2 linked regions of the Antarctobacter heliothermus genome follow. The protein of the gene in region 1 interacts with the protein of each later gene in a pairwise test. Links are inferred from orthologs where the notes say so. Each region holds a gene or a part of one and is shown on either strand. Other genes may lie near its edges. The genes, in order: ANTHELSMS3_RS18330 and grxD.

Evidence for each region.
Region 2: the proteins of ANTHELSMS3_RS18330 (region 1) and grxD interact in binary tests that used the Escherichia coli proteins (3 or more experiments, as listed by UniProt). The link is inferred for Antarctobacter heliothermus from one-to-one orthologs.

What each region holds. Positions count from the first base shown.
Region 1 is NZ_CP022540.1:3,866,919-3,882,522, forward strand. Bases 8,265-11,254 are described here. They hold ANTHELSMS3_RS18330 (BolA family protein), read right to left. Parts: upstream 9,894-11,254; coding sequence 9,636-9,893; downstream 8,265-9,635. Other genes in these bases: gatB (Asp-tRNA(Asn)/Glu-tRNA(Gln) amidotransferase subunit GatB), read left to right, coding at 8,265-9,293; ANTHELSMS3_RS18335 (J domain-containing protein), read left to right, coding at 9,967-10,593; msrB (peptide-methionine (R)-S-oxide reductase MsrB), read right to left, coding at 11,200-11,254. In the rest of the region: ANTHELSMS3_RS18290 (VOC family protein), read right to left, coding at 1-164; pepN (aminopeptidase N), read left to right, coding at 309-2,861; ANTHELSMS3_RS18300 (SDR family oxidoreductase), read left to right, coding at 3,083-3,826; ANTHELSMS3_RS18305 (hypothetical protein), read left to right, coding at 3,823-4,254; ANTHELSMS3_RS18310 (lysophospholipid acyltransferase family protein), read left to right, coding at 4,520-5,383; ANTHELSMS3_RS18315 (transglycosylase SLT domain-containing protein), read right to left, coding at 5,416-6,198; ANTHELSMS3_RS18320 (hypothetical protein), read left to right, coding at 6,440-7,699; more of gatB, read left to right, coding at 7,779-8,264; more of msrB, read right to left, coding at 11,255-11,664; ANTHELSMS3_RS18345 (fasciclin domain-containing protein), read right to left, coding at 11,783-12,349; ANTHELSMS3_RS18355 (L-serine ammonia-lyase), read left to right, coding at 12,562-13,935; ANTHELSMS3_RS18360 (helix-turn-helix domain-containing protein), read right to left, coding at 14,122-14,682; ANTHELSMS3_RS18365 (helix-turn-helix transcriptional regulator), read right to left, coding at 14,787-15,604. UniProt on the Escherichia coli protein: Transcriptional regulator that plays an important role in general stress response. Has many effects on cell morphology, cell growth and cell division. Acts by regulating the transcription of many genes, including dacA (PBP-5), dacC (PBP-6), ampC and mreB.
Region 2 is NZ_CP022540.1:3,728,563-3,744,010, forward strand. Bases 7,170-10,003 are described here. They hold grxD (Grx4 family monothiol glutaredoxin), read left to right. Parts: upstream 7,170-8,322; coding sequence 8,323-8,685; downstream 8,686-10,003. Other genes in these bases: xth (exodeoxyribonuclease III), read left to right, coding at 7,170-7,838; ANTHELSMS3_RS17725 (BolA/IbaG family iron-sulfur metabolism protein), read left to right, coding at 7,917-8,153; ANTHELSMS3_RS17735 (hypothetical protein), read left to right, coding at 8,778-9,470; ANTHELSMS3_RS17740 (cell division protein ZapA), read right to left, coding at 9,575-9,976; ANTHELSMS3_RS17745 (hypothetical protein), read right to left, coding at 9,973-10,003. Also shown: ANTHELSMS3_RS17685 (cation:proton antiporter), read right to left, coding at 1-365; ANTHELSMS3_RS17690 (deoxyguanosinetriphosphate triphosphohydrolase), read right to left, coding at 427-1,635; ANTHELSMS3_RS17695 (trypsin-like peptidase domain-containing protein), read left to right, coding at 2,008-3,147; ANTHELSMS3_RS17700 (HesB/IscA family protein), read left to right, coding at 3,481-3,804; ANTHELSMS3_RS17705 (DMT family transporter), read right to left, coding at 3,910-4,803; ANTHELSMS3_RS17710 (DUF6902 family protein), read right to left, coding at 4,800-5,858; ANTHELSMS3_RS17715 (DUF6749 family protein), read right to left, coding at 5,924-6,643; more of xth, read left to right, coding at 7,056-7,169; more of ANTHELSMS3_RS17745, read right to left, coding at 10,004-10,659; tkt (transketolase), read left to right, coding at 10,902-12,917; lpxB (lipid-A-disaccharide synthase), read right to left, coding at 12,999-14,159; ANTHELSMS3_RS17760 (LpxI family protein), read right to left, coding at 14,159-14,947; lpxA (acyl-ACP--UDP-N-acetylglucosamine O-acyltransferase), read right to left, coding at 14,954-15,448. UniProt on the Escherichia coli protein: Monothiol glutaredoxin involved in the biogenesis of iron-sulfur clusters.

The sequences.
Region 1 (15,604 bases):
CCGGTTTTCGGGTCCTTCGGACGGAACATCACAACCGGATTTGGTCCGGTGCTGTCCTCTTCCAGCGCTGCGTCGGTGACGGCAACGTAAAATGCCATGGACTTCTCCATGTCCGTAACCGGAATTTCGGCCCAGACGGTGAAATGCTCAGGTGCGTAGGTCATCGTGTCCAACTCCTTGGGTAATCGATAACACCCTTCTCGCACACCCCTGCTGACAGCGTTTTGTCAGCAGGATGTCAGGGGCACAGGATTGCAGCCCGCGCGCACCCTGTTACACCTCTTTGCAAGCCCGCAATGGAGAGCCCCATGAAAGACGCAGCCCCCGTGACCATCCACCTCAAGGATTATACGCCCTTCGGCTGGCAACTTAGCGACGTTCACCTGACCTTTCATCTTGCGCCCAGATCTACGCGGGTGGTGTCAAAGATCCATTTCACGCCCAACCCAGAGGCCCCCGCGCAAGACTTCTTTTTGCACGGTGAGCAACTGACCCTGATCCGCGCCGCCATCGACGGTGTCGATGTGACACCAGAAGTGACAGAGGACGGATTGCGCTGCGCCGTGCCGGACGGCCCGTTCCTATGGGAATGCGAGGTCGAGATTGCGCCCGCGGACAACACGGCGCTTGAGGGGCTGTATATGTCCAGCGGCATGTACTGTACCCAATGTGAGGCCGAAGGCTTTCGCAAGATCACCTATTTCCCCGACCGCCCGGATGTCATGAGCGTGTTTACGGTGCGGGTTGAGGGCGATCTGCCGGTCCTGTTGTCCAACGGCAACTCGGTCCAGCGCGGCGACGGCTTTGCCGAATGGCACGATCCCTGGCCGAAACCGGCCTACCTGTTTGCGCTGGTGGCGGGCGATCTGGTCAACCACCCCGATAGTTTCACCACCATGAACGGCCGCAAGGTCAAACTGAACATCTGGGTCCGCCCCGGCGATGAGGGCAAATGCGCCTTTGGCATGGAGGCGCTGAAAAAGTCGATGCGCTGGGACGAAGAGGTCTATGGCCGCGAATACGATCTGGAGGTGTTCAACATCGTGGCAGTGGATGATTTCAACATGGGCGCAATGGAAAACAAGGGGCTGAACATCTTCAACTCCTCCTGCGTGCTGGCCTCGCCCGAAACCTCGACCGACGACAATTTCGAACGCATCGAATCGATCATCGCGCATGAGTATTTCCACAACTGGACCGGCAACCGGATCACCTGCCGGGATTGGTTCCAACTGTGTTTGAAAGAGGGGCTGACGGTCTTCCGCGACCAGCAGTTCACCAAGGACATCCGCTCTGCCCCGGTCAAACGGATCGACGATGTCGCGTCATTGCGCGGACGGCAGTTCCCCGAGGATCAAGGGCCGCTGGCGCATCCGGTGCGGCCCGAAAGCTTTCAGGAGATCAACAACTTTTACACGGCGACGGTTTATGACAAGGGTGCCGAGGTGATTGGCATGCTCAAGACGTTGGTCGGGGATGAGGCCTATGCCAAGGCGTTGACACTGTACTTTGACCGCCACGACGGCGACGCCGCCACAATCGAGGACTGGCTGAAGGTCTTTGAGGACACAACCGGCCGAGATCTGGCGCAATTCAAGCGGTGGTATTCTCAGGCCGGCACACCGCGCGTCAGCGTGACGGAGGATTGGGCCGATGGCACCTATACGCTGACCTTTGCCCAAACTACGCGACCTACGCCCGGCCAGCCGGAAAAGGCCCCGCAGGTGATTCCCATGGCAGTTGGTTTGCTGAATCCCAACGGCGATGAGGTCGTCCCAACCCGCGTGCTGGAAATCACCGAGGAAACCCAGAGCTTTCGCTTTGACGAACTGGCGGCGCGCCCTATCCCCTCAATCAACCGCGGGTTTTCCGCGCCGGTGGTGTTGGACCGCGATTCCAGCTCCGAGGAACGCGCCTTTTTGCTGGCGCATGACACCGATCCCGTCAATCGCTGGGAGGCCTCGTTACTGTTGGGGCGCGACTGCCTGTTTGCGATGATCACCGAAAACGCCGGCCCGGATGTGGCCTGGCTGGACGGGTTGGAACGGGTGTTGCGGGACCGCGATCTGGACCCGGCATTCCGGGCCATGATGATGGGCTGGCCGTCGCAGAACGAAATGGCGCAGGTGCTGTTCGAACGCGGCGTGACACCGGACCCGGACGCAATCTTTGCCGCACAGGAAACGCTGACGCAGTTCAAGGCCGAACGCTGGGCCGATCTGTTGCCTAGTCTGGCGGCAGAGGGCACGGTCGACGCCGCCTATCGTCCCGACGCCGACCAATCGGGCAAGCGGGCACTGGGGTCTGCCGTTCTTGCTCTGACCACGCGGTTGGACGGCGGCAAGGCGGCACAGGCGCAGTTCGAGAGCGCCGACAACATGACGCTGCAACTGTCGGCTTTGGGGCAGCTGGTTCGGGTAGGCAAGGATCAGGACGCCCTTGCCGCGTTTGAGGCGCAATGGTGCAAGGACCGTCTGGTCATGGACAAGTGGTTTGGCCTTCAGGTCGGCGCGACGGCCCCGGACAACGTCGTGCCAAGGGCCACGGCATTGACACAGCATGCGGATTTCGACTGGAAAAACCCAAACCGCTTTCGTGCCGTTCTGGGGGCCATGGCGATGAACCACGCCGGGTTCCACCGCAAGGATGGCGCGGGCTATGCGTTGCTGACCGAATGGTTGATCAAGCTCGACGATCTGAACCCCCAGACCACCGCGCGCATGTGTTCCGCGTTCCAGACATGGAAACGCTATGATGCGGACCGGCAGGCGCTGATCCGGGTTCAGCTGGAACGGCTGCGCGACAAACCCAAGCTGAGCCGTGACACCGCGGAAATGGTTGCGCGCATTCTGGGCGCGTGACGGTCAGGCCCGTTCGCGGCTGGTGCGGGAAGCCGCGCCAGCCAATGTGACAAATTGCGAGAAATCAAGCGCTCGGCGCAAGTCAGCGGCCCTGACACGTCAGGCAATCTTGTAGCCCGCTGCGAAACCGGGCTAGCCTGCCGCCGAACCGCTCCGGAGAAGCCCATGCCGCCTGTTTTTATCGCCACTCATCATCCATTTGACGCGCCGGAGACCCGCGCATGAACGGCGTTCTGATCGTGACCGGGGCCAGCGCCGGGATCGGCTCAACCACAGCACGCATTGCGGCCTTTTCCGGCTGGCAGCGGATCGTGGTCCACTATGGTCAGGATCGCGACGGCGCCGAAACCACCGCCGCCATGGTCGAAAGCATGGGTGCGCAGGCCTACCTGATCCAGGCGGACGTCACCAAGCCCAAGTCCATCGAAAAGATGTTTGCCAAAGTCCGCGACCTTAAGCCCGGACCGATCGGTCTGGTCAACAACGCCGGCATCGTGACCCCGCATGGCAGCATCGCCGACCTGACACCGGACCGGGTGCGCCATGTGTTTGCGGTCAATGTCTTTGGCGCGATCGAAGTGGCGCGGCAGTCCGTCGCCCTGATCCGCGAATGGGGCCTTGGCGGTGCCATCGTCAATATCTCATCCATGGCGGCCCGGTTGGGATCGGCAAATCAATATGTCGATTACGCAGCCTCCAAAGGAGCCATCGACACCTTTACCCTTGGGCTGGCCGACGAACTGGCACCAGAGGGCATCCGCGTCAACGCCATCCGTCCCGGACTGATTGAGACAGGCATACACGCCAAAGGCGGGCAACCAGACCGGCTAGAACGACTCGCCCCCACCACGCCCATGGGCCGGGCTGGTACCACAGAGGAATGCGCCGAAGCGATCCTTTGGCTGCTGTCAGAACGCGCGTCATATGTCACCCGGTCCATCCTCGACGTGTCGGGGGGCCGGTGACACCATTGGAACATGCGTCGTCAGGCCGAAGCCTGCGCGCCTTTCTGGTGTTGATGCTGATCTGGCTGGCCCTGCTGACGCTGTGGTTTGTACTACAGGCCTCTGTCTGGGTCGTGGGTTTTGTGATGCTGGTGACGCTGCCAGCCCTGCTGGATTTCGTGACCGGTCGCCACGCGTGGTTGCAGCTGGACGACACGGTTTTGCGCTGGGGCTCGGGCAAGGCCGAGGGAGATGTGGCACTGGCACGCATTGACCATATCCGATTGGAGACGCGACTCGATTTTTCGATCCGGGTGCGTTTGGTACTGGAGGACGGTCGCCGCATCACTCTGCCGCAGGACAGCCTGCCGCCACATCCCCGATTTCAGGACGCGGTGGAGGCACGCGGCATCCGGACCGAACGGCATCACTTTGTCCTGTTCGGATAAAAGATTAAATTCTCCCTGCATCTATATGTTATAAAATGAATATCCATCCAATCGACGCGCCGTACAGACGCCCGGTCCGGTCTGGTTCCCAACCCGATGCAACGAACCATTGGGAGTGGCCTTGCGCCCATTTTTCCCCTTGCGGCAAGGCATTGCCGAAACCGCAAGTCGCGGGCGTGCGTCCGCGGGCGGTGTGGTGTACTATTCCCTTTGACGAGGCGCCGCTGTCACCGACGCGTCACGAAATTATGATCTTGGGGCTAAAATGAGAGACCGCATTGATCCGCTGATCGCCGAGCGCGCACCTTGGCTGTTTTCCAACTCGCCATATGTGCAGCCGATACGCGCCGTCCTGAATCGCATGCTGGGCTATGAGAAGACGCTGGAAATCGGCAGCTTGGTCCAAGAAATGTCCGCCGACCAGATTATGCGGGTCATGGCAGAGATGCTGGCCAAGGACACCGAGGTGATCGGACTCAACCACTTGCCGCGTCAGGGCGCGGCGCTGATTGTCGCCAATCACCCGACCGGAATTGCCGATGGCATCATGCTGCATCACGCTCTGGGTCAGATCCGACGTGATACCTATTACTTTGCCAATCACGACATCATGCGGGTGCTGCCGCAATACGCAGAGATGATTGCCCCCGTCGAATGGCGCAAGGAAAAACGCAGCCATGGCAAAACGCGTGAGACGATGGCCTATACCCGGCAGGCGGTGGATGAAGGGCGTCTTGGCGTCATTTTTCCCGCCGGGCGTCTGGCCAAACGGCGCGGGTTGTCGCTGCACGAACGGCCCTGGATGGCGAGTGCTGCGATGATCGCGCGCAAGTTCGATCTGCCGGTGATTCCGGTGCATATTCGGGCGCGCAATTCGGTCCTGTTCTATCTGTTTGACCTGCTACACCCTACGTTGCGCGACATCACCCTGTTCCATGAGACGTTGAACAAGGCGCGTCAGCCCTATCGCATCACCTTGGGCGAGGCGATCTCTCCCAAGGCGCTGCCGGCCAAGTCCGAAGAGGGCATCGAAATGCTTCGTCGCGCCACGCTGGCTTTGGGCGGGCCCAAGGCCCCTGCGGTATCACTGGTCGATGCAACACGGCGGCCAAGCTGGCTCAAGGTCTGACCGTTTCGGGCATGATCGCGCCGTGCCGCGTTTCATTTTCCATCTGTGGAGAGGACGCCCAAAGGCATCGGCATTGGGCTCGTGTCATTTTTCTGCGGCCCGATTTCATCCGGGCGCGCCACCGGACGCAGCGACCGGGCAAGGCCCGTGCAATAGTCCTGTGACCGGGTCCAGGACATGATGTCCTCACGCTTGCGCCGGGAATGGAATGGTCCCCAGTCCGCCGCCACACCGCGCATCCCGCGACTGATCACCATGTCACGCGGCACCGTCACCGCCATAATCCGCAGCGCGCAGGACAGATTGTCCTCGGGGTCTTTCAGTGCGCCGCCACTTTTCGCCCGACACTGATAGAATTTTGCCGTTGGCGGATAGATCTGAACCAGCCCGTACCAACGGCCGCCGCCGCCCACCGCTGTAGGACGGTGCGTGCTTTCGTGCCATGCCAAGGCAGACACCAGACCAACCCAGAACGCCTCGCGTTGCGCGCGCCCGGCGCTGGGATAGGCGGGGCAGTATTTCGCGATGTCCTTTGGCACCAGATCGGGCAGTTCATTGGCGTGGGTGCGCAACGCCTGCAAGATCGCAACGCTCCAGCTGCGGCTGCCATCGATGTTGTCCCACCGGGCATCCGGGACGCGCATCCGCTTGCGTGCAACCGGGCGCAAAGACACCGGAACGGCAAGGCCAGAGACCTGCTCGGCGGCAGGAGCCGCAGGGTTGTTCAGGGCCACCGCAACCGCCGGATCGGGGTTGGCAAAGGCCGCAGCACCGAGCAACCCGGCACCGCAAATAAAGGCGAATATCGTTTTCATGGCGCTGGACTGTCTCTGACCCGCCACACGGATGCAAGCAGCCCTGCCGCCGCAGGCGTAAAACTCTCTGCGGGAAGAGCAAAAACCCGCCCGGTCCCCCAATGCTGGCGGAACATTGTCCACAACCCCGCAACATCTTGTCAGCGGTCTTTCACCAAAGTCAGGCAATCGCCAGAAGAAGGTCGGCGCAATTCCCGGAAGCCGCCAGATTTTGGCCGCGAATCGCAGGCAAAAGGCGGTCATGACATTGATTTCCCTATTCCCCTTTGCCCGCACTCTGGCTGCTCGACTGACGGCCTTGAAACCCGTCCCGGTTCAGGCTGTTGCGCCGGTGATCCCCAACCCGTCCACGCCAGTTGACCCTGATATGCCGCGCCTTGCGGTCCAGATCCCCGTACGCGATCCGGAACCAGCAGCGCAGGACGCTGCACGACTGCGGGCGCGCGGTCGGTTCCTGGCCCGGCAAGAGGATTGGGACCAACTGTCACTGGAAATCCGCAGGGCCGACAACAACCGCGCCTTGACCCCGGGTCTACACTCACAGGCCGCTATGATGTGCGAGGGAGCGCGGCAGGACATCACCGACGCCATTGTCGAGGGCGTGGCGCGCGGCGACCCCCTCGCCGTGCAGGCGGCGGTGGCCTCGCTGGACCCCCTGTTTACAGACCTGCCGGACTGTCCGGTCATCGCCCATATCGTTGCCATGGCCCATGTCGAGGCCGCACGGGCATGGCGAGGGACGGCCATGACCACCGACCTGCCCCCTGAGCGTCATGATGCCTATACCCACCACATGGCCGCCGCAGTCCGGTTGAACGACCGTTTCGACCCATTCGAACATGACACCCCTCTGTGGGCGCTGGTGCGTTGCGCTGTGTTGGAGGCCGATCCGCAGCCACATGCCCGTGTCGCCGATGATTTTGAGGACCTGATCGACCTCGATCCGGGCAATCCGCATCATATGTTGGACTTTGGCAACGCCCTGCGTCCGGTCCGGTTTGGCAGTTGGGAGATACTTGACGCACAGGCGCGACGAACGGCGTCGCGCACAGCCGATATCTGGGGCGCGGGCGGGTATACATGGGTCTATCTCGGCGCACTGGTCGAGGATCAGGGGGCCTTTCGCCGACTCGACGTTGAGCTGTTCGTAGAGGGATTGCACGATATTCTGGCCCGGCAACCGTCGCAGGTGATGGCCAACCGGATGGCGGCGCTGATTGGCTACCGGCTGGGTGGGCGCACTGATGAGGGCAGCTCCCGCAGGCGGATCGCAGATTGCTTTGGCTGGATCGTACAGGATCACCTGCGCGAACTTCATCCGGTGATCTGGGCAGAGGCCCCAGCCCGACCCAGCGCATCGAGCAACGCCGAGATCGAGATCGAAAGGCTGGGCCGTGAGCGCGCGATGTCGACCTTGACTGAATTTTTCACCCCGGCGCTGGACGCCGGTCGCAGGCTGGCCATTGGGCAGGACGATCTGCGTGTGATAAAAGGCGGCTGACGCGCGCCCCTTGCCCCTTGCCCGTGCCTGTTCTAGACCGCATCACAACCCCTTTCTTCCCCGCATGAGGACACCCGTGATGCTGGATCTGACCTATGAAGCGCCCAAACCCAAGGTGATCGCCGGGGCCAAGCACGACTGGGAGTTGGTCATTGGCATGGAAATTCACGCGCAGGTGGCCAGCCAGGCCAAGCTGTTCTCTGGCGCATCGACCAAATTCGGCGCGGAACCCAATTCCAACGTGTCTTTTGTGGATGCGGCGATGCCCGGCATGCTGCCAGTCATCAACGAATACTGCATCGAACAGGCGGTGCGCACCGGGCTGGGCCTGAAGGCGCAGATCAATCTGACCTCTGCCTTTGACCGCAAGAACTACTTTTACCCGGATCTGCCGCAGGGTTACCAGATTTCCCAACTGTATCATCCGCTTGTGGGCGAAGGTGAGGTAATTGTGGACATGGAGCCGGGGGTGGCGCGCCGGGTGCGGATCGAACGTATCCACGTCGAACAGGACGCGGGCAAATCGATCCACGACATGGATCCCAACATGTCCTTTGTCGATCTGAACCGGACCGGCGTCGCCCTGATGGAAATTGTCAGCCGTCCCGACATTCGCGGCCCCGAAGAGGCAGCCGCCTATGTCGTCAAGATGCGCCAGATCCTGCGCTATCTGGGCACCTGCGACGGCAACATGCAGAACGGCAATTTGCGCGCGGATGTGAACGTGTCGATCTGCTTGCCGGGCCAGTATGAAAAATACATGGAGACGCAGGATTTCGACCATCTTGGAACGCGGTGCGAGATCAAGAACATGAACTCCATGCGATTCATCCAGCAGGCCATCGACTATGAGGCCAAGCGCCAGATCGCGATTGTCGAGGCGGGTGGCAAGGTCGATCAGGAAACGCGCCTGTACGATCCGGACAAGGGCGAAACGCGGTCGATGCGGTCCAAGGAAGAGGCGCATGATTACCGCTATTTCCCCTGCCCCGACCTGCTGCCGCTAGAGATCGAACAGGGGTGGGTCGATGACATCGCGGCGTCGCTGCCGGAACTGCCCGATGAGAAAAAGGCGCGGTTTGTCAAAGACTTTGGCCTGTCGGAATATGATGCCAGCGTGCTGACCGCCGAGGTGGTGAACGCCGCCTATTTCGAAGCGGTGGTGACGTCGGCAGGCGACGGCAAACTGTCGGCCAATTGGGTGATCAATGAATTGTTCGGGCGCCTGAAAAAGGACGATTGCGACATTTCGGATAGCCCGGTCAGTCCCGCGCAGCTTGCTGGAATCATTCGGCTTATCAAATCCGATGCGATCAGCGGCAAGATCGCCAAGGACCTGTTCGAGATCGTCTATACTGAAGGCGGCGACCCCGAACAGATTGTCGAAGAGCGCGGCATGAAACAGGTTACCGACACCGGCGCGATCGAGACGGCAGTAGATGAGATCATCGCCGCCAACCCCGCACAGGTGGAAAAGGCCCGGCAGAACCCCAAACTTGCGGGCTGGTTCGTGGGTCAGGTGATGAAAGCCACGGGCGGCAAGGCCAACCCCAAAGCCGTCAACGAACTCGTCGCTGCGAAGTTGGGCCTGTAGCCCGGCGGCAAGCAGCCGCGCATCGGCATGCTCAATACTCTTGCATTGAGACCCCGGATCAAATCCGGGGCGGGATGCGCCGTCGTGATCCGGGAATGGGTCAAAGAATTTGCCTTATGCAGGTAAGGAATCCCTGACTGCACCTGCGTCTTGCAAATGTGTTAATAAAGTGTTAACGTTGTTTTATAGCCATCGCTAGCGTCAGGATTGATCGACGCGACACGCAAATGATTGAACTTGGGGGGTTTCATCCGTTAGTTCATAAAAAGTCAGGGGCGCGGTCCAGCAGGACCCGCCCCTATTTTTTTGTCTGGCGTGTTTGTCACGTCGCCGCATGCCCGCTCAGGTATCCAGATCCAGCGAAAGCGCGTGGATCGCGCTCACCAGTTCCGGCCCCAAGGCACTGTGCACGGCACGGTGGCGGGCAATGCGTGACTGACCAGCAAATTCGGGCGCGCGCAGGACGACGTGGAAGTGGCTTTCGCCGCTGCCGTCATCGCCCGAATGGCCGGCGTGGCGCCCGCTGTCATTGCGGACCTCAATCTGGCTAGCTTCAAAAGCTGCCTCAAGTTTCGACTGTATTTCATCTGCGCGCGACATTTTTCGCAAGCCCCCCTGTAAACTGATCGCCGATAGTCTATGCTCTGGCGTCCGAGTCGAGAAGAGGTGCGGTATGAGCAAAGATGATCCCTTCGGTTTCGACATGTCCGTGAGGTCCGCGAAGAAGAAGAATCCGCGTGGCCGCAAGGGCATGACCGGCGCACAGGAGACGTCGACACGGATCTGCGACCATGACGGTTGTGAAGAGCCGGGAAAATTCCGTGCGCCCAAAGCGCCGGATGTGCTGGATGACTTCTTTTGGTTCTGCAAAGACCATGTGCGCGAATACAATGCCAAGTGGAGCTTTTTCGACGGCAAGACCGAGGCGGAGATGAACGCTCAGGAGTCGTCGGACAAGGTATGGGAACGCAAGACCAAAGACTGGCGTGACCCAGAGGCCAAGGCATGGGCGCGGCTGGGCATCGAAGATCCGCATCAGGTGCTGGGCAACAATGCGACACGCAATCCAGGTCGCAGCAAACCGGGCGGCGGGCGCAAATTGCCGCCGACTGAACGGCGCGCGGTCGAGATCCTTGATGCCGGTGACAGCATGACAAAGGCGGACATCCGCAAGATCTACAAATCGTTGATCAAGGTGCTGCACCCCGACATGAACGGCGGCGACCGCAGTCAGGAAGAACAGTTGCAGCAGGTGGTCTGGGCCTGGGACCAGATAAAGGACAGCCGCAGCTTCAAGTGACAGAATGGCCCGGATTTTCCGGACCATACATCCGCCATAGGAATGGTTTTATCGGTCCTGTTCTCTAAAGGGATCGTTTTGCCATGATCCTTCGCTGCCTGATTGCAGCAGTTGCCACACTTGATGTCCTTAGGCCCCTGTAAACGCGCGGGATCTGCCGCTGGGTCCAAAGACGGATTTCGGGCAGATGGTTCTCAGCAACACTCAGGTGTCCTTTGCCAGCATCACGTTGGAGCAGACCAATGGCGGGCAGTTCGATTCCGAAGCGACCTACCAATAACCGGAGTTTTCAGGCTACCGGAAATTGGGCCGCGCGGTTGGGCAGTTGGATATCGCGGCCGCCAAGAACATTGCGATCATCCCCTCATTGGCAGGTTTTCCCGCCGCAATCGTCCAACTCGTACCAGTTACGGTTTAAATGCGGGCGAAACTGGCAGGACCGGACAAAGCCAAACTGACGCGGATTTTCTGGACTTTCAATCATAGGGAGAGTACGATTTGAAACATTCACCTTCCTAACACTCTCCCCCCACTCACGGGAACGGACGCGCAGCCACATCTGGCCGTGCGTCCGTCGTCCTGAGTCGACACCAACACGCGCTGCAATCAGGCCGCACTGAACGTCAGGCTGACTCCGTTGATGCAATGACGTTTTCCGGTTGGGGCCGGGCCGTCGTCAAAGATGTGGCCAAGGTGTGACCCGCAACGACGGCAGTGGCATTCGGTCCGCGTATAGAACAGCGTGCGATCAGGTTTGGTCTCGACCGCGCGGGGAATCGCCTCGTAGAACGAGGGCCATCCGGTGCCGCTGTCGAACTTCGTCTTGGAGGAATACAGCGCCAGATCACAGCCTTTGCAATGGAACGTTCCCGCGCGCGTTTCATCATTCAGCGGAGAGGTAAAGGCGCGCTCGGTCTCCTCTTTGCGCATCACCCGGTATTCGGCATCACTAAGCATGGAGCGCCATTCGGCGTCTGACCGAGAGACTTCAAAGTTGCCCCCGGCCGCCTGTGCGGCGCGCGTAAGCAGGGGCGTGGCGAATAAACTGACAACAAATTCACGACGTTTCATCGGGGTCTCCTTTTGGAACGAAAGGATGCGCGCCCCGTCATCCTGGGACAAGCACGGGGCGCGCACGATTGCGCGAGGGGAATCCAGGGGGTTGGGGTCTCGCGCAACTCCGGGGACCTTACTGCTTGGGCAGCAGCACGCGGTCGATGACATGAATGACGCCATTGGACTGACGGACATCGGCGATGGTGACGGTCGCTGCGCGGCCGTTTTCGTCTGTCAGGATGATGTCATCCCCGTCCATCTTGGCCTGCAAGGTACAGCCGCCCACGGTCGGCACGGGATGCATGCCACCATCATCGGCGATCATCCCGGCAATGGCGTCGGACATGGCGTTGGCCGCCACGACGTGACAGGTCAGGATGGTGGCCAGTTGTGCCTTGGCTTCGGGCTGCATCAGCGCCGTCAGGGTATCCTCAGAGATCATCGCAAAGGCGTCGTTGGTCGGCGCAAAGACGGTGAAAGGGCCATCGCCGGACAGTGTATCTACAAGTCCAGCGGCCTGAACAGCGGCAACCAGAGTTGTGTGATCGGCAGAGTTTACGGCGTTCTCGACGATGGTCTTGTCGGCAAACATCGGTGCACCGCCAACCATCGGGTTGCCGGTTGCGGCGTGGCTTTCCGCAAAAGCGGTGCCTGCAGTTGCGGTCAGAGCGAGGGCGGCAAGTGTGGTGAAACGTGTCATTGGAAACCTTTCCCGTGTTGGTCAGTCAGGGAGCGCGTCTTGCGATCCCGATGCCCTCAGCCACGAAGCGATCCACAAAGTAGTTTCGCCCAGCCGATAACATGGCGATCACCAAAGCGTGAGCGCGCCTTTGGGTGACCACATGTCGCTTTCGCATCGGCAGTTGCAGCGGTCTGAGGTAAGTGTCGGACCTAAACCACAGGAGGTGCGCCATGTTTCTTTCGGTCTTCGAGATGTTCAAGGTGGGCATCGGACCATCGTCGTCTCATACGATGGGACCAATGGTGGCGGCGGCGCGCTTTCTGGACCTGCTGCGGGCAGCGCCGTTTGCGGCGCATGGCGTCAGGGCCTCGCTGCATGGCTCTCTGGCGTTCACCGGCGTGGGCCATGCAACAGACCGGGCAACCGTGCTTGGATTGGCAGGGTTTGTGCCTGACAGCTATGATCACGCCCGCGCCGAGGCCGCCCTGGTCCAAATCCGCGACACCTGTCGCGTGACCCCATCAGGCTTGCCGGAATTGGTGTTCGACCCAAAGACAGACCTTGTGTTTGAATTTGGCGCGGCTTTGCCGGGGCACGCCAACGGCATGATCCTCAAGGCCACTGACGCACAGGGCGACGTGATCCTGCAGGAAACCTATTACTCCGTCGGGGGCGGCTTTGTGCTGACAGCAGCCGAACTGGCCGCAGGCAAGGACTCCGATGAAGGCGCCCCGGTTCCCTACCCGTTCAAGACCGCTTCTGAGATGCTGGAGATGGCCAAAACCTCGGGCCGCACCATCGCCGAGATGAAGCGCGCCAATGAGGTCTTACGCGGCGGCACCGACAGTCTCGACAAGGGGGTGGCGCGGATCTGGCAGGTGATGAACAACTGCATCGACCGTGGTCTGACCTTTGACGGCATTCTGCCCGGCGGGCTGGGCGTCAAGCGCCGTGCCCGGAACATCCACGATCAGCTGATGGCAGAACGCGGCATGAACCTTGCCCCACCTCACACGATCAACGACTGGATGAACGTTTACGCCATGGCCGTGAATGAGGAAAACGCCGCCGGCGGTCAGGTGGTGACCGCCCCCACCAACGGCGCGGCGGGCGTGGTGCCGGCGGTGATCCGTTACTGGCTGGATCACGTCCCGGGTGCCAGCCGCACCCGCATCCCAGAGTTTCTGCTCACCGCCGCCGCAATTGGCGGGCTGGTGAAATACAATGCCTCGATCTCCGGCGCAGAGGCAGGCTGCCAGGCCGAAGTCGGCAGCGCCGCCGCCATGGCGGCGGCCGGGCTCTGTGCCGTCATGGGGGGCACCCCGGAACAGGTGGAAAACGCCGCCGAAATCGCGCTGGAGCACCACCTTGGCATGACCTGTGACCCGGTCAAAGGGCTGGTGCAGGTGCCTTGCATCGAACGCAACGGTCTGGGCGCGATCAAGGCGGTGTCCGCCGCCTCGCTTTCCCTGCGGGGGGACGGCACTCACCTTGTGCCGCTGGATGCCTGCATTGAAACCATGCGCCAGACTGGCCACGACATGAGTGAAAAATACAAGGAAACCTCGCTTGGCGGGTTGGCTGTGAACGTCCCCAATTGCTAAGCGCTCGGCCCCGGTTTCTTCTGTCCTGAAATATCCCGGGGGTGAGGCCGCAGGCCGAGGGGGCAGCGCCCCCTGCCACATCTCAAAAGTTAACACCGTCAGGACGAAAAACCGATCGGCCCGCCTGCTTCACCGTTGCCGGCTGGCGTGCTGCAAATTACGGAAACGCTGGCCTTCCTGCGGCTGTCAGTTTGTGACACTGACCAGCATGAATTTGGCGCCCTGCCCCCGATCGGTGATCAGCCGCACCTCACCGTGTTCGCGATAGCGCAAGGCATCCCCCGGTCCAAGGTCATAGCCCGACCCATCCAGATTGACGTGCAGATAGCCGGTCAACAAAACCAGATGATGCTCTTGCCCCACGACGTCGGGCGTATCCTGCACCATCTCTGAATTGGGCGTCATTTTGCATTCCATGACCTCGCCCGACAGCGCTGCCGCCGCAGGTGAGACGAAACGCTTGGCCAGACCGGAATCGCCATCGCGCCAGACCGCCTGTTCATCCCGCGTGACATGCGCCGAAAACCCGTCCTCGATCATCGCAAAGAGGCGTGACAGCGACATCTCATGCGCCACCGCAAGACGAGACAACACGTCCGCAGAGGGACTGACCTCGGCGTTCTCAAGCCGCGACAGGGCCGCGCGGCTGACGCCGCTGGCGGCGGCGAGTTGATCCAGCGTCCAGCCGCGGGCAGCCCGCAGCGCCGACAGGCGCCCGGCAAGGCGGACCGTCAGATCGCTTTTCATTTGTATCCCCCCGGGAATCCATCCCGTATCTCGAATTAGATAGGAATTCCCAAAAAAACGCAACATTGGCAGAGGGGGGGCATTGTCCGGAATTCGACAGACTATCAGGCGTTCCAGCGAACGGTTGCGACGTCGCCAAGATCATAGCCCCCCAATCGCGCCGCCTGTAACCGCAGGGCACTACCGGCGCAAAACTGGATCAGCTGTTGCATCGGGGGGTCGAAATAGGCCCGACGATCGATCAGCAAATCGAACCGTTCGTCCATCAGCGGAACAAAACGCAGGCCAAAGTCCCGCGCGACCGTCTCTAACCCAAACGTAACGTCCGCCTCCCTCCGCGCCACCGCCTGAACCGCTTCGGTTTCGGTCCGTGCGACTTGGGTCAGGATCATAGAGTCCTCTGCCAGTCTTGCCGCATCGGACAGCTGGCGGAACAGGGTTGCTGTCCCCGATAGCGGCTGTCTGGGCGCAAAGCGCAGGCCCGCCAGATCCTCTAGCGCGGCGACCTGCGGGGCGTCGGGATGCAGCACCAGACCACGACGACGACCGGCAAACCCGATCAACACCGCGTCTGACGCCTGCGCCACCGCTGCAAGGTTCCAATCTTGGCTGGCCGCATCATACACATGCAAACCGCAGGCAACGCCTTCTCCCGCAAGGAACCGCGCCACCCCGTCCAGCGAGCCGTCAAAATAGGTGGCAAGGCCACAGCGGCTTTCGCGAACCGCCCAGTCCAGCAACGGATCGTGGCTGCCTAGCAGCACTTTAGGGCGTGGCGCAGGCACACCGCTGGTGCCGGTACTGTGCTCGGCAATCCAGGCGCGGATGTCGCGCGCCGGAAATAGTAATTTGCCGGTGGCGCGCGAACATGGCACCGCGCCAGAGGCAGCAAGATCGTAGATCTTGCGTTCCTTTAGCCGCA
Region 2 (15,448 bases), 140 kb from region 1 along the record:
CAGCTAAGTCCCGCAACCCAATGCAAGGCCGAGGTCGAGGCCAGCCAGCCAAGCGGCACACCGATCAGCACCAACCTGCGAACACCCTTGGCCGCATCCGACAGCCGGTGCAGATCCAGCGTCAGGCCGCCCTCGAACAGGATGATGGCGACGGCGACGGCAATCATCGGCTGCAACATGTCGCCAAACTGCACTGCCGGGTCCAGCACACCCGTCACCGGACCAATCACCAGGCCAGCCACCAGCATCAGCACAATAGCCGGCAGACGCAGCCGCCAAGCCAGCCACTGGCTGCCAACGCCAAGCGCCCCAACAAGCCCGAAGGCCAAAACAGGGTCTAACCCGCCTGCTTCTGCCACTGCCATGAAACGCTCCTTGCCCTGTTGCTTTGGCCTTGGCCAACTGGTTTGGCGCGATCCGCCGCTTTCAGGCGCCCGCGTCCTGACCGGGCCACAGCCCTTCCAGCACGTCGCGCCCCGAATAATGCGCATGCTGCTGCAAAGCGAACCGATCCGTCATCCCGGCTATATAGTCCGCAACCAGTCGCGCCAACGTCGTTTCATCGGGGGCCTGTGCCACATCGCCCTGCCAGCGCTGCGGCAGCAAGGTCGGATCGGCCAGATAGACCGGGAACAACTCATTCACCGCCTGCGTGACGCGGCTGCGTTGCTCCATCACATGCGGCGCTCGGTACATATTGCTGAACAGAAACGACCGGATCTGTTTCAGATCTCCCCACATCGCATCGGAAAACCCGATCACCGGATGGCCGATGTCGCGGATGTCCTGCGCGTTGGTCGCGCCAGAGGCCGCAAGCCGCGCGCGCGAAGTTTCGATCAGGTCAGTGACCATGGCACCAAAAACCCGCCGCAGCGCCTCGTGCCGCCGACGATAGCTGTCGGTGTCGGGGTATTTCGCATCGACCTCTGCATAGGCGTCGCGGACGATGGGCAGATCGGCAATCTGGTCTTCGGTGAAAAGACCAGCGCGTAACCCGTCATGCAAATCGTGATTGTTGTATGCGATATCATCCGAAAGCGCCGCCACCTGTGCCTCTGCGTTGGCATGTGTGTGCAATTCCAGATCGTGTGCAGCATTGTAGTCGGCCAGCGCATAAGGGACATCGCCGGTCAACTGGCCGTCAGGGCCAAGCGGCGCAACAGGACCGTTGTGCTTCGCAATACCTTCCAGCGTGTCCCAAGTCAGGTTCAAACCGTCAAATTCAGCATAGTGGCGTTCCAGCCGGGTGACGATCCGCAGCGTCTGCGCGTTGTGGTCGAACCCACCGTAAGGGGCCATCAGCGCGTCAAGCGCTTCTTCACCGGTGTGACCAAAGGGCGTGTGACCCAGATCATGCGCCAACGCCACCGCCTCTGTCAGATCAAAGTTCAACCCCAGCGCCCCTGCGATGGTCCGCGCCACCTGCGCCACCTCGATCGAATGGGTCAGTCGGGTGCGATAGAAATCACCCTCATGTTCCACAAAGACTTGCGTCTTGTGTTTCAGCCGCCGGAAGGCGGAGCAATGAATGATCCGGTCGCGGTCGCGCTGAAAGCAAGAGCGATGAGCGCTTTCCTCTTCAGGAAAGCGACGACCGCGTGCGCCCTCAGGCGTCGAGGCAAAATTGGCGCGCATGAATTCTGTCCCAGGCTGTCTGTTCTTGGCCGTCATACCCGCTGCCCCCTGCAAGAACAACGACGTGCGACAGGGATTGCGGGTGCGCGGCCCGACACCCCACTGTTTCACGGTGCAGGCCCCGTTCCCTTGCGCGAGAAACCGTCCCCCTTGCACTGGATGTGGCTATCAAACCGGCCAACGACTCAACGCACGTCCATCGTGGCAACGGGTTCGGTCGCCTTCGGGATCGCCCCGCAGCCGGTTTCAACCTTTTCAGACACTTGGTGATTTGGCTGCCGTCAAAACGTCCGGGGAACCTTACTATGCGTAACCCCCTGCCAAAGGTAGACTGGGACCAAGAATTTAAGAGTCCAACCCTTGGAGAAAGCCATGTTCAGCCCCCTGCGCAGCGTTGCCCTCAGCTGTATTATCCTCGCCCTGCCCGCGTCTGCGATTGCGCAAAGCGAGGCCGATAAGATTAAACCAACGACCGAAACCCTGGTCCTTGACCCCACGGCCAAGCCCGACAAGGACAAGGATCTGACCAACATACGGTCGAAAAACCCAACGGCGATCAATCCCGGCGCCCCGCCGGCCAAGGCGCCGAACCCTGGCGGGACACGCCCGCCTGCTCCGACGCCCAGACCCGCGCCGCCGCCCGAACAAGTGATCACGCAACCCCTGATCAACCCCGGAGCCACACGACCGCCCGTGCCGCCGTTCGTGGCACCCGATCCAATCACCCCGCGCCAGACGCTCGTCCCAACGCCGCCCCCGCAGCCCCGCCCTCTTGGCCCGCGACTGTCCGGCGTACCGCTGGATCCGGCCTCTTCCACCGACGCCAAACCGGTCGAGGAAATGCCCTACATCACCTTTGCCGCCCCCGACTATGGCGACGGATATGAAGTGTCGATCGTCAACAGCGTGCGCGGCACCGGTCGTTTGCGGGTGTCCACCGATTATGGTCCCGTGTTCTGCACCGGCTTTGTCTTTGGCCCCACCGTTGTGGCGACCTCTTATGCCTGTGTGCCCGGTGTTCTTGAGAACCCGAACACACACGCCAGCACAATTGAGGAAATCCGCATCGTCTTTGACCATGTGTTCCCCGATCAGCGGCTATGGTCCGCACAGGGCTATGTCCTGACGCTCGACCCCACCCTGTCGAGCCGCGAAACCGGCATTGCGGTTCTGCATATCGCCGATCCTGACACCAGCTTTTCTGCGGACCGCATCCAGCGCGTCGGCAAGGCGATTCCCGATCCCCGGTCGCCGCTGTTCATGCTGTCGCATCCGCGCGGCGAGTCGATGCAGTTCCAGCACTGTGGTGCGGTTCACGCCGACCCGGCCTATCTGCCCGCCAAGACGTTTGAGCACAGCTGCCATAGTGATTTCGGCGACCTGGGCGCACCGATCTTTGACGCCGCCACCGGCGCGGTGGTCGGCCTGCACCTCAGCCATCAGTTGTCGACGGGACGCCGCTTTGCCCAGCAGACGCTGGATCTGGCCAATTGGATCAGCGACCAGCAGTAATCCAGCATCGCGATGCCTCGGCCCCCGCCCCATTTGGGTGGGGGCCTTTGCTGTCTTTGGCAGTTCGGGTCGAAAGCGATATGATTTCCAGAGTTGGATGGAGGGGCTAGGCGGTCAATCTCCTTGGCCTCGCTCGCAGCCTTCGGCCTTCTGTTTACCGCCTCTTCAAGTGTTACCTGCGAAGGGACATTTGCACTTTGCCCGACGATGACACGGTGCACACGCTGAAGCGCGGGTTGGCTTTTGCCGCCAGCCGAGGCCGAATGCCACGGGTTGAAGCATCGCCCACTTATGCCTAGATCGATTGTGAAAGCTATCTCAGGGGAAAACGACATGCACCTGCCACCGAAAGTAACGGACCGCGCGTTTGCACGCCTGGCCGAGATCGGCGCCAGAACAGACGGCAAGGCATTGCGCGTGGCCGTCGAGGGCGGCGGCTGTTCCGGCTTTCAGTATGAGATCAAACTTGACGCACCGGCGGACGACGATCTGGTGATTGCAGGCGGCGACGAACAGGTCATTGTAGATCCGGTGTCCCTCCCCTTTCTGTCCGGTGCGGTGATCGACTTTTCGGATGAATTGATCGGCGCGCGCTTTGTGATCGAAAACCCGAATGCCACCAGTTCCTGTGGCTGCGGGACGTCCTTTTCGATCTGAAACCGGATCATTGGCGGCGCAGGATGTCCTTGCCCTCCACCGGGAAAGACATGAAAAAGGGCGTCCGTTTTGGACGCCCTTGGCTTTTGTACTGATGTTACAGATTCACTCAGCCGGGATGACCCGCGGACGGCCAAGGTGTTCCTCAAGGATCAACCACATGCCAGAGCCGACCACCAGCATGACCCCCGCCCAAGTGCCGATTGTCGGGATCTCGCCGAAGGCCAGAAAGCCGATCACCACCATCCAGACAAATTGCAGGTTCATCAGCGGAGTGGCAACATAGGCAGGCAGCAAGCGCAGCGCCTCTGCCACGATGTAGCGGGCGGCGAACAACGCAGCGGCGTAGGCGACGACCCAGCCCATGTCGGTCAGGCTCATCGGTTTCCAGACAAAGGGCAGTGCTACGGCCATGGTCACCATCAACGCGGCATTGGGCCAGAAGACCTGTGCCAACGGTGCGCGTTCTGCCTTGGCGATGACACGCGCCGCCAGCATCGACCCGCAGCCTGTCACCGCGGCTAACAGGGCCCAGGCATGGCCAGCCTGCGCGTTTGATACACCACCCGGCATCAAGAACAGGATACCGCCCGCCCCAAGGGCCAGCGCCGCCCATGCGGCCGGGCGCGGTGTCTCATTCAAGATCGGGCCGGACAGGACAGCGGCGATCAGCGGGATCAACCCGATGAACAGAAAGACATCGGCAAAGGGCAAAAGGCGAAATGCCTGAAAAAACGCAACCGATGCGATAACCGTCAATACCGATCGCACGATCATGGGCTTTTTCGACCGGATGCGCAGACCCGGACCCGTGTCAGTGGCCCGCGCCCCGGCAAGCGCGAAAGCCATGACCAGCGCAGAAGACAGCACAAAAAGCTGAGGAGCCGCATAGCCCCCGGCAATGAACTTGGTGATGCCATCCGCTGCGGCCATCATGCCGGTATACGCGACGATCAGCGCCGCCCCCACCATTGCGCTGGACAAAACGACCCGGTTCATGCGCGGCCTGCCCGGGCGAAACCCTCAAAATAGGCATCGAATAGCGTGCTCGAGTTGACGGCAACACTTAGAACGTCTCGGGCCTGCGGCGACAGCGACGGTTCCATTATGGGCCGCATCCGCCCCCAGTCGCCAGAGCGGCGATCAAGACCGTAAATGGCTTGGCTGAGTTCGCGCAGAACTGTCTGCGGCCGGGCCCCGCTTTTGAAATGCAACCGGTCGTCGCAGACAGGCTTGCGGAACAACGCAGAGCCTGTGACCGCCTGATGCCAGTTGCACACCAGATATTCATGGTAGTCGTCATTGAGTGAGGCGGACGGATCAGCGGTTATCCCATACGCGGCGGTCTCTTGTTCCAGCCACGCGGTCCATACAGCGGGCGGCGTACGCCCTGCGTAGTGCAACGCGATGCAGACCTCGGCCACCAAATCGGCGTTCTGATCCAGAAAGGCGGTCAGCCCGGCGAAATGCAGGCTCTGGATTGCCTCGTCTGGCAGATCGGGATCGCGGCGGCCGTATTCCGACAGGTAGTAGACGATGTGGGTCAGTTCATACGCGGCTTTCTTGTTGGGCAGCGCAAAGGTCGCGGTGCGGGCGCAAAAGGCGCGCAACCGGTCGTTCAACCCGTCGTCGCGAACGGGATCAATCCCCCGGCGCGACATAAGACGGCGCGCCTCGGCGCGTTGCAGATCCGAAAGCTCGGCCTCTGCCAGACCTTCGCGGGCGGCGAAATCCACCATCCTTTGGGCTTCGTTTCCCGGCATCCCGAGATCTTCGAGATCGAGCGACATCGACAGCAGAAAGCGGTAGTATTGTGGAAAGAATTCCAGCCGGGTCACCGCGTCGGCATAAAACCCCGCGTGCCGCGCCAGCGCCTCTGGCGCAACGCTTTGGCCGGTACATTCCAGAATGTTCAGAAGTTCGGCGTTTTCCTTCAACCAGAACACGTCATCGCCGGTGCGCCGGTGATCTGCAAAGGCTCCCAGAAGCGCGGTAATCCGCGCTTCCAGTGGGGGTATCCGGGACGGGACGGTCAGTTGGATGATATTGCTCATCTCTGGGATCTCCTGCTGTCATGTGGCAGAGCGTCCCCGCCCCGCCCGGGTATCGGTGTTTGAAATTAGGCGCGTGCCGGACCCGACCAGCTGGTAAAGGCCTGAACGCTGTCGCCGGTTTCGGTGTCGCCGGTCACCGGACCGGACCACGAGGTAAACGCCTCGACATTGTCGCCTGCATCACGGTCGCCTGCCGTGGGACCAGACCAGGACGTGAACGCCTGCACATTGTCGCCGCGCTGCGCGTCGCCGGTCGCTGGACCAGACCATGAGGTAAACGCCTCGACATTGTCGCCTGCGTCACGGTCACCTGCCGTGGGACCAGACCAGGACGTGAACGCCTGCACATTGTCGCCGCGCTGAGCGTCGCCGGTCGCCGGGCCGGACCACGAGGTAAACGCCTCGACATTGTCGCCTGCGTCACGGTCGCCCGCTGTGGGACCAGACCAGGACGTGAACGCCTGCACATTGTCGCCGCGCTGAGCGTCGCCGGTCGCCGGGCCGGACCATGAGGTAAACGCCTCGACATTGTCGCCACGGTCCACATCACCAGTTGCGGGACCCGACCAAGAGGTGAAAGCTTCGACGGAATCGCCCGTTTCGCGTGTGCCGGTCGCCGGCCCGGACCAAGACGTGTAGGCTTCGACGGAGCCACCCGAGAAGAGGTCGCCAGTCGTCGGGCCAGACCACGAGGTGAACGCCTCGACGGCGTCGCCGGCAAAGGCGCTCGTTTCCGCGCTGGAAACGATTTCTTCAGGGCTATGGATATTGATGAGGGCAGTCATGGTGTCGCTCCTTGTCCAGGTTGAGCTGCTATGCCCTTGAAATCTGCACGCAAAAGCTGTTTGCAAAAAAGTTAATTCTTGTTAAGGTTGTTTAATAATTTGCTTATCCACAATTTCGATTCGGGCAGCCGTTTCGAAATCCGTCACAATACGGCTTATCCACAGAAACAAATTTTCTGTGGATAGTTTCAAACTTTGCAAGGCAACGCCGCTTTGCAAAGCCGAAGACGTGCGTTTCAACCCCGAATCATATGGACCAGAGCGGGTGTTTTGTGACGCCCCAGACGCCAATAGGTTGCAGTCTCGACACAATGCTCAACTCAACTGGTACAATTCAGCACTTTTTCTGTGACGCTTGACCGGACCCGTGTTGCCTGCAATCCATGAGGACCGCACCGGCAGGAGTCCCGTCATGAAAATCGCCACTTTCAACATCAATGGAATCAAGGCACGCCTGCCTGCCGTGCTAGATTGGCTGGACGAGGCGCAACCGGACGTTGTGCTTTGTCAGGAAATTAAGTCGGTCGATGAGAATTTTCCGCGAGAGCCCTTTGAGGATCGCGGCTACAACGTCGAAACTCACGGACAGAAAGGCTTTAACGGGGTTGCGATCTTGTCCAAACGTCCGCTGGAGGATGTTCGGCGCGGGCTGCCCGGTGATGACAGCGACGAACAGGCGCGCTGGATCGAGGCCACAGTGATGGGCGACACGCAGGCAGTGCGCGTCTGCGGGCTGTATCTGCCCAACGGCAACCCGACCCCCGGCCCCAAGTACGACTACAAACTGGCCTGGATGGACCGGCTGGAGGCCCGCGCCCGCGAACTGATGGCCGACGAGATACCCGCACTGATGGCGGGCGACTATAACGTCATCCCGCAGGCCGAGGATGCCGCCCGCCCCGAGGTCTGGACCGAGGACGCGCTGTTCCTGCCGCAAACCCGGGCCGCGTTTCGCCGCATCCTGAACCTTGGCTTTACCGAAGCATTCCGCGCCCGCACGCAGGCACCGGGTCACTACAGCTTTTGGGATTATCAGGCGGGCGCGTGGCAACGGAACAACGGCATCCGCATCGACCACCTGTTGCTGACCCCGGCGGCGGCCGACCTGATGACCGATTGCCAGATCGACTCTGCCATTCGCGGCCGCGAAAAACCCTCGGACCATGTGCCGGTCTGGATAGACCTCGCGGCCTGACGTCGCGGGGACGCCGCTTGCACGCCCCCGGATGACACCCTATTTCAATCGGAAACACCGAAACGAGCGGAGCCGCCCATGCCGATGTATGCCAAGGAACTAGAGGATCTGCTGCGTCAGTCCTTTCCCGACGCCAAGATCTCTGTCGATGGACAGGACGGGGTCCACATGTCGGCCCTTGTCATCGACGAAAGCTTTCGCGGAAAGAACCGTGTTCAGCAGCAGCGGGCGGTTTACGGCGCGCTCAAAGGTAAGATGGACGGTCCCGATGGCGCATTGCACGCGCTAGCCCTGACGACCAAAGCACCCGACTGATGGGTGAGGCCGCAGGCTAGGTGCTGAACGCACTGCTGTACGCGGCGTTTGGAATTTACGATGCGGTCATCTTTTTGCTCTGCAGAATGCCGCAATTACTCAGACATGGACCACGTCTGTGGCGGGTCCAACGACAAATGCGCCGACGGGCGTGGAAACGGAGACAGATATGAGCGATGCCAAGACCCAGATCGACGAAACCGTAAAAGCCAATGACGTCGTGCTCTTCATGAAGGGCAACAAGGCCATGCCTCAGTGCGGCTTTTCCAGCCGCGTGGCCGGTGTGCTCAACTACATGGGTGTCGAGTATAACGACGTGAACGTGTTGGCGGACGATGCCATCCGCCAAGGGATCAAGGACTACTCCGACTGGCCGACCATCCCGCAGCTGTATGTCAAAGGTGAATTTGTCGGTGGTTGCGACATCATCACCGAGATGACCCTGTCAGGCGAACTGGACCAGCTGTTCGAGGCCAACGGCGTTGCCTACGACAAGGACGCCGCAGAAAAGATCCGCGAAGCCAACGGTTGACCCAAGGCAAAGCGTCAGAAAAATTGTGATGGCGGGCAGGTTCAACCTGCCCGCCATTTTCAATTCTGACGTTTGAACTCTGGAGAGTTGTCGTGGAGCTTTTTGTTGTCGTAACCCTGATCCTTGCGTCGTTTCTGGGAACCGGACTGATCGCCCTTGCGGTCCGGCGCGGACATCAGAAACGGGAGCAACTCAAGACATTTGCAGCCGAACAGGGCTGGACCTATCACCATACCCCTTCAACCGGCGGGCGCGGCAGCCGGTCGGTGATATCGGACCCGTCTGAGGGGTGGGAGCTGGTGCAGTATGTGCAGACAAGCGGAACACCGGGCGGCAATGGCAGCACGCGGCGTTGGACCCAGTTTACCCAATCCCGGTTGGCGCTGGACTCCGGGCTGGCGCTGCTGGGGCCGGAGATCCCGGAAAAAACCGCAGCCATGGCAGAGATGATGCTGGCCAAGACCGGAGGCGGCATGCTCGGAAAGATGCTGCTGGACCGGATGACCGGCGGGTTGGGCGACGAGGCGTCAGATTTGCGCGCGGTGTCCGGCGACGGGCGCGGCACATTGTTTGCAACGCCGGGATGTGAGGCCGCCCTGGCCCCGGTGCGGGACGTGCCCCAACTGATCGAGGCGCGCAAAGGGTTGAACGAGGCGATGCAGCCAGTGGTTTCGCTGGGGCGAGAGGGGCTGCGGATCAGGCGGACCGGACTGCTGCGCGGCACCGATGACATGCTGCGTTTTGTCGAACTGGGGCGAGCGTTGAGCCAGAAACTGAGCGGATGACGCCAGCTGTTTAGAAGACGAAAGGCGCAGGCTGGTTTGAGAACGGGACAAGGCGCTGTTGTCGCCACATCGCCCCGTCCACTATCGCTTGACCGACAGGTCGTTTACCCGGCCTGTGCCTCATCAAATGTATTGGCCAGCGCCTCTGCACGGGCGGCAATTTCGGCCAGCGCATCGGTCAGATCGTCCGGAATAACCGCCACTTCGACCTTTTCAGGAACGGGCGCTGGCTTTGACTTCAGCTCGGACAGTTCGCCCTCGACAGCCTTGAGCTTGTCCTGTGCCTCGCGCAGCCGTTCTTCCAGCCCGGCGGTCTTGTCCGCCAGCATCAACCCCGCCATCAGCAACATCCGCGCCTCGGGCATCCGGCCGATCTGGGTCACAAGCACCTGAGCCTCTGTGTCCAGCAGTTGGGCCGCCGACAGCAAGTACTGTTCTTCGCCCTGTTGGCAGGCAACCTCAAAGCTGCGACCGCCGATCTTGATCTCGACTTCCATCTGGCTCATCCCTGACTCCCGTCTTCTGCGGCCTCCGCCAGAAGCGGTGTCAGCGCGTCCAGCACTGCCCCGGTCTCTGCCGCCTCGGCAGAGCGCGCGGCGCGCAGCGCCTCCAGCTCGGCCTCCATGCCACGATTGATCAACTCTGGCTCACCGACACCCTGGGCGTTGGCCTCGCGCAGGGCGGCATTGGCAGCCATCAGCTCTTCGTTGGCGGCGCGCAATTTCTGCAATTCTGCGTCCAACGCCGCCAACGACGCAGCACCTGCAGCTTCAGATCTGGTGGCGTCCTCGGCCTCTGCCATGCGCGCCTTGAGCACGCGCAATCGCTCTTGCAACTGGGCATTGGCCATCTGCTCTTCGTCCAGCGCCTCTTTCAGCTCTGTGACCTCGGGCGTGTCGCCCTCATCGGTGTCCGACATCGTCTGCGCCTCTGCCAGAGCGCGTTCCATCTCTGCAGCCGCGTCAACACGAACGGCTGCCACTGCGGCGTCCAGGTCAGCCTCGGCCTGTTCACGCGCTGCGGCAAAGGCCTCTCGTGTCTGGGCCAACTCTTGTTCGGCAGCCTCTGCCCGGCCGCGCAATGCCTCATAATCCTCTGGTGCAGGGCCGGGGTTCAACCCGTCGATCCCCTGCCCGATGCGATCCAGTGCGCGTGTGATCCGCGACTGCAAGTCCTCGATCTGGCTCATATGCCCTGTTTCGTCCTCTTGCCCGGCCCGGTGCACGCTGTGCGCGGGGTGCCTTTTCCCTGTGGACCGAATCGCCGCACTTTGGGTTCTGGAAAGTTTAACAAGCGAAAAAGGAAAATGCGCCCCCTTATCTTCCAAGGCCTTAGACGGCGGCCTTCATGCGCCACGCGGCGCATTGCTTGCACTTCGCCACATGGCTGCTATTGACGCGGCAAAACCCCCAGCCAGAGGATCGAAACCCGGTGGATATCCAAGAGCTTCGTACCCGCAATCCGGATCACTGGATGCGCGCCACGGCCATCCGCGCGCTTGCGCTTGACGCCGTCGCGGCCGCCAATTCAGGTCACTCGGGCATGCCCATTGGCATGGCCGACGTCGCCACCGTGCTGTTCTCGAAGCACCTCAAGTTCGACGCAGCCCAGCCCGAATGGGCTGATCGTGATCGTTTTATCCTGTCGGCCGGCCATGGCTCGATGCTGCTGTATGCGCTGCTGTATCTGTGCGGCGACCCCGAGATCACGCTGGAGCAGGTCAAGAATTTCCGCCAACTGGGCGCCAAAACCGCCGGTCACCCAGAGAACTTCCTCGCCAAGGCGATCGAGACCACGACCGGCCCGCTGGGTCAGGGCATCGCCAACTCTGTCGGGTTCGCCATCGCAGAGGAAAGCCTGCGCGCGCGGTTTGGCCGGAAACTGATTGACCACCATACCTATGTCATCGCTGGCGACGGATGCCTGATGGAGGGCATCAGCCATGAGGCCATCGGTCTTGCCGGGCGGCTGGAACTGGGCCACCTGATTGTCTTCTGGGACAACAACGACATCACCATCGACGGCAAGGTGTCACTGTCGGATCGCACTGATCAGGTCGCTCGGTTCAAGGCATCGGGATGGCATGTGCAGGAAATCGACGGCCACGATCCAGAGGCCATCGACGCCGCCATCGACGCCGCCAAGAAGACCGGACAGCCGTCCATGATCGCCTGCAAGTCGCATATCGCCCTTGGCCACGCGGCGCAGGACACTTCGAAAGGTCACGGCGCGCTGACCAACGATGACCAGAACAATGCCGCCAAAGAGGCATGGGGCTGGACATCGGCGCCGTTCGACATTCCCGCCGAGGTCAAGTCCTGGTGGGAAAAGGCCGGATCGCGCGGTGCTGCGGATCGCGCCGAGTGGGAAACCCGTCTGGCGGACATGAGCGCGGCCCGTCAGGCCGAGTTCACCCGCGTCATGACCGGCGAAGCGCCGAAAAAACTGTCGGCTGTGATCAAGGCCCTGAAAAAACAGGTGTCCGAGACCGCGCCAAAGGTGGCCACCCGCAAAGCATCCGAAATGGCGCTAGAGGTGATCAACCCGGTGATGCCGGAAACGCTGGGCGGCTCTGCCGATCTGACTGGATCGAACAACACGCTGACCGGCGATCTGGGTGTCTTTGACACCGACAACCGCAAGGGCCGCTACATCTACTACGGTATCCGTGAGCACGGCATGGCCTCGGCGATGAACGGCATGGCGCTGCACGGTGGCGTGCGCCCCTATGGCGGCACTTTCATGGCGTTCACCGACTACGCGCGCCCCGCGATGCGGCTGGCCGCGCTGATGCAGACGCCGACGGTCTTTGTCATGACCCACGACTCCATTGGTCTGGGCGAAGACGGCCCGACCCACCAACCGGTCGAACATCTTGCGATTTCGCGCGCCACGCCGAACACACTGGTGTTCCGCCCCGCCGACACGGTCGAAACCGCCGAGGCCTGGGAAATCGCGCTGCGCCAGACCGGTACGCCGTCGGTCATGTCGCTGACCCGTCAGGGCCTGCCCACCGTGCGGTTGGAGCACAAGAACGCCAACCTGACCGAAAAAGGCGCCTATGTCTTGGCCGATGCAGAGGGCAAGCGTCAGGCGATTCTGATGGCGACCGGCTCTGAGGTGTCGATTGCCATGGCCGCACGCGATCTGTTGCAGGCCGAGGGGATCGGCACGCGGGTTGTGTCGATGCCCTGCTGGGAGCTGTTCGAGGCACAGGACGAAAGCTATCGCCGTCGCGTGTTGCCGGGTGGTCCGGTGCGCGTCGCGGTTGAGGCTGCGGTCAGCTTTGGCTGGGACCGCTGGCTGTTCGGGGAACGTGGCAAGCGCGACAAGGGTGCGTTTGTCGGGATGCCCGGTTTCGGTGCGTCGGCACCGGCCGAAGAACTGTTTAAGCATTTCGGCATCACCGCCGAGGCGGTGGCGGAAAAGGTCAAAGGTATGCTCTGAGCCTCCTTTTGATCTACGACACAGGGAAGCGGGCCGGAAACATCAGTTTCCGGCCCGTTTTCTTTTCTTGTCGCGGTGGGATCAGTGCAGCGGCTTGCCTGTCGGCAAGCGGTCCAAAACGGCACGCGCAGCGCGCAGGCCGGGCCGTTCCCCGCCGCGCCCCAGCCGCTGCATGGTCAGATCCATCGCCAACTGTTGCGCGCCGGGCGCGTCCAGAACTGCGCCGATGGCCTGTGTGATCGGTCCGGGCAGGCATTTGGCGCCAATGAACTCCGGGATCACGCGGGTTTCGGACACCAGGCTGACCAGCGTTACGCTGTCCACACGCAGCATCCGGCCAATGATCTGGCGGCTAAGCCAGCTCATGTCATAGGCGATCACCATCGGCGTCCCCGCTGCCGCCAGTTCCAATGAAACCGTGCCCGAGGCCGCCAGCGCCACATCCGCCGCCGCAAAGGCCGCGCGTTTGTCCAATCCGTCGGGGTCATTGGCAGGCTCAATCAACAGCGGCGCGCCCGGCCAATTGGCCACCTCAGCGCGCACCGTGGCCGCAACTGGCCCGGCGGCGGGGATCACCATCCGCAGATCCGGTCGCATAGCGTGCAGTTGGTGCGCGACCTGCGCAAAGATCGGCAACAGACGACCAACCTCGGACCGACGCGACCCCGGCAGGATCAACGCCATCTCTCCGGTGATTCCGTGGCGCGCGCGAAAAGCCAGCACCTGATCTGTCGTGGCCTGCGGTTCCATCACCACTGGATGACCAACAAAATCGCAGGGAATGCCTGCCGCCTCCATGTAAGGCGGTTCAAACGGCAACAAGGCCAGCACCTGATCCACATGTGCCGCCATCTTTTCGGCGCGCTTGGGGCGCCATGCCCAGACGGTGGGGGCCACATAATGCACCACGCGCACGTCAGACACCGCTTTGACCAGCCGCGCCACACGCAGGCTGAACTCTGGCAGGTCCACGGTGACCAGCACGTCAGGCCGCTCGGCCACAACCGCATCGGCGGTCTGTCGAATACGCGCCTTGAGGTGGCGGTATTCCTTGAGGATCTCACCAATCCCCATGATGCTGATTTCATCCATGTCGAACAGGCTGTCCAACCCTTCGGCCTGCATCAGCGGTCCGCCAATGCCGCGAAAGGTGACATCTGGCACCAGTTCTTTCAGCCCCGCCATCAGCGCCGCGCCAAGGCGATCCCCAGAGGGTTCCCCAGCGGTGATAAACACCCGCATTACGTCCCCCTTTCGCGCACCCAGAGGAATAGTCCCGCAGCGTTTAGCCGTTCTATCACGCGGACACGGTCCAGAACCATGACGCCGCCTGCCTCTATCACAATGCCGGCAAGACCGGCGGCGATTGCTCCCTCTGCCGTGCCGATCCCGATCACCGGCAAATCGGCGCGGCGGTCCTGACCGGGCTTGGATGCCTTGTACAGAACCCCACCATGCGCCTCTGGCCCCAGACCGCGCAGCATGGCATCGGTGCCGTCCTGCCCCTCGCGCGCGATGATCTGGGAGGCTTGCACAACACTTGCCTGCCCCAAATCGCGTCGCGCCTGATCGTCAGAGACACCATCGCCAACACTGGCCGCTTGTACCGCCGCATCTCCCGGCTGGGACACAGTCGGCACACCCGCGTCAGGCAACAGGTCCGGCACCAGTTCATGCGCCGCCAACACGGTGAAACCCGCCCCTTCGAGAATGTTAATGACGATCCGCAAGGCACCGTCGTCGCCATGACGCAGCGCGCGCAGAATTCGCGGGACAAGCGGCAAGGTCCGAAAATCCAATCGTGTAGGTGACAGGTCGGGTCGAGTCACGGCCCCACAGAGACACACCTGGGTCACACCGCGCGCTTTCAGCCAAACAAGCAAACCGCCCAACCGCTCCAACCGAAACAGGTGATCGGCCTTTAGGTGATCAGGTGGACACTGCTCCAGCCCACAGACCAGGAAAGACCCGGACGCGGCCTCGGCCACAGCGGCGGGCAAGGCTCCGCGCCCTGCGATCAAGGCCAGCATCGTCCCTCAACCCGGTGTCAGAAAGCTGCGGTCGCTGTCGCCAAGCACAAATTCGACGATCTCGCGTACATAGTCACTTTGGGTTTCTTCACCCAGTCGCCGCGCGCGATCTTGAAAGGCCCCTTCGCCCTGCGCCAACATCTGAAAGGCCGCGCGCAACGCTGTGATGTCGGACCGGGCCACGCCGCGCCGCTTGAGGCCAACCAGATTCAGCCCATCCAATACACCGCGCGGCCCCTGCACCAACCCGTGTGGGATCACGTCATTGGTCACCATGGTCACGGCCCCGATGATCGCGCCGCGCCCGATGCGCACCCATTGATGGACCCCCGACAAACCGCCGATGATCACCTCATCCTCAATCACGCAATGACCGGCCAGCGCGGCATTGTTGACGAGGATCACATTGTTGCCCACCTGAACGTCATGCGCCACATGACAACCCGCCATGAACAGCCCGTCGTTGCCGATGCGCGTGACGCCGCCACCGCCCTCAGTGCC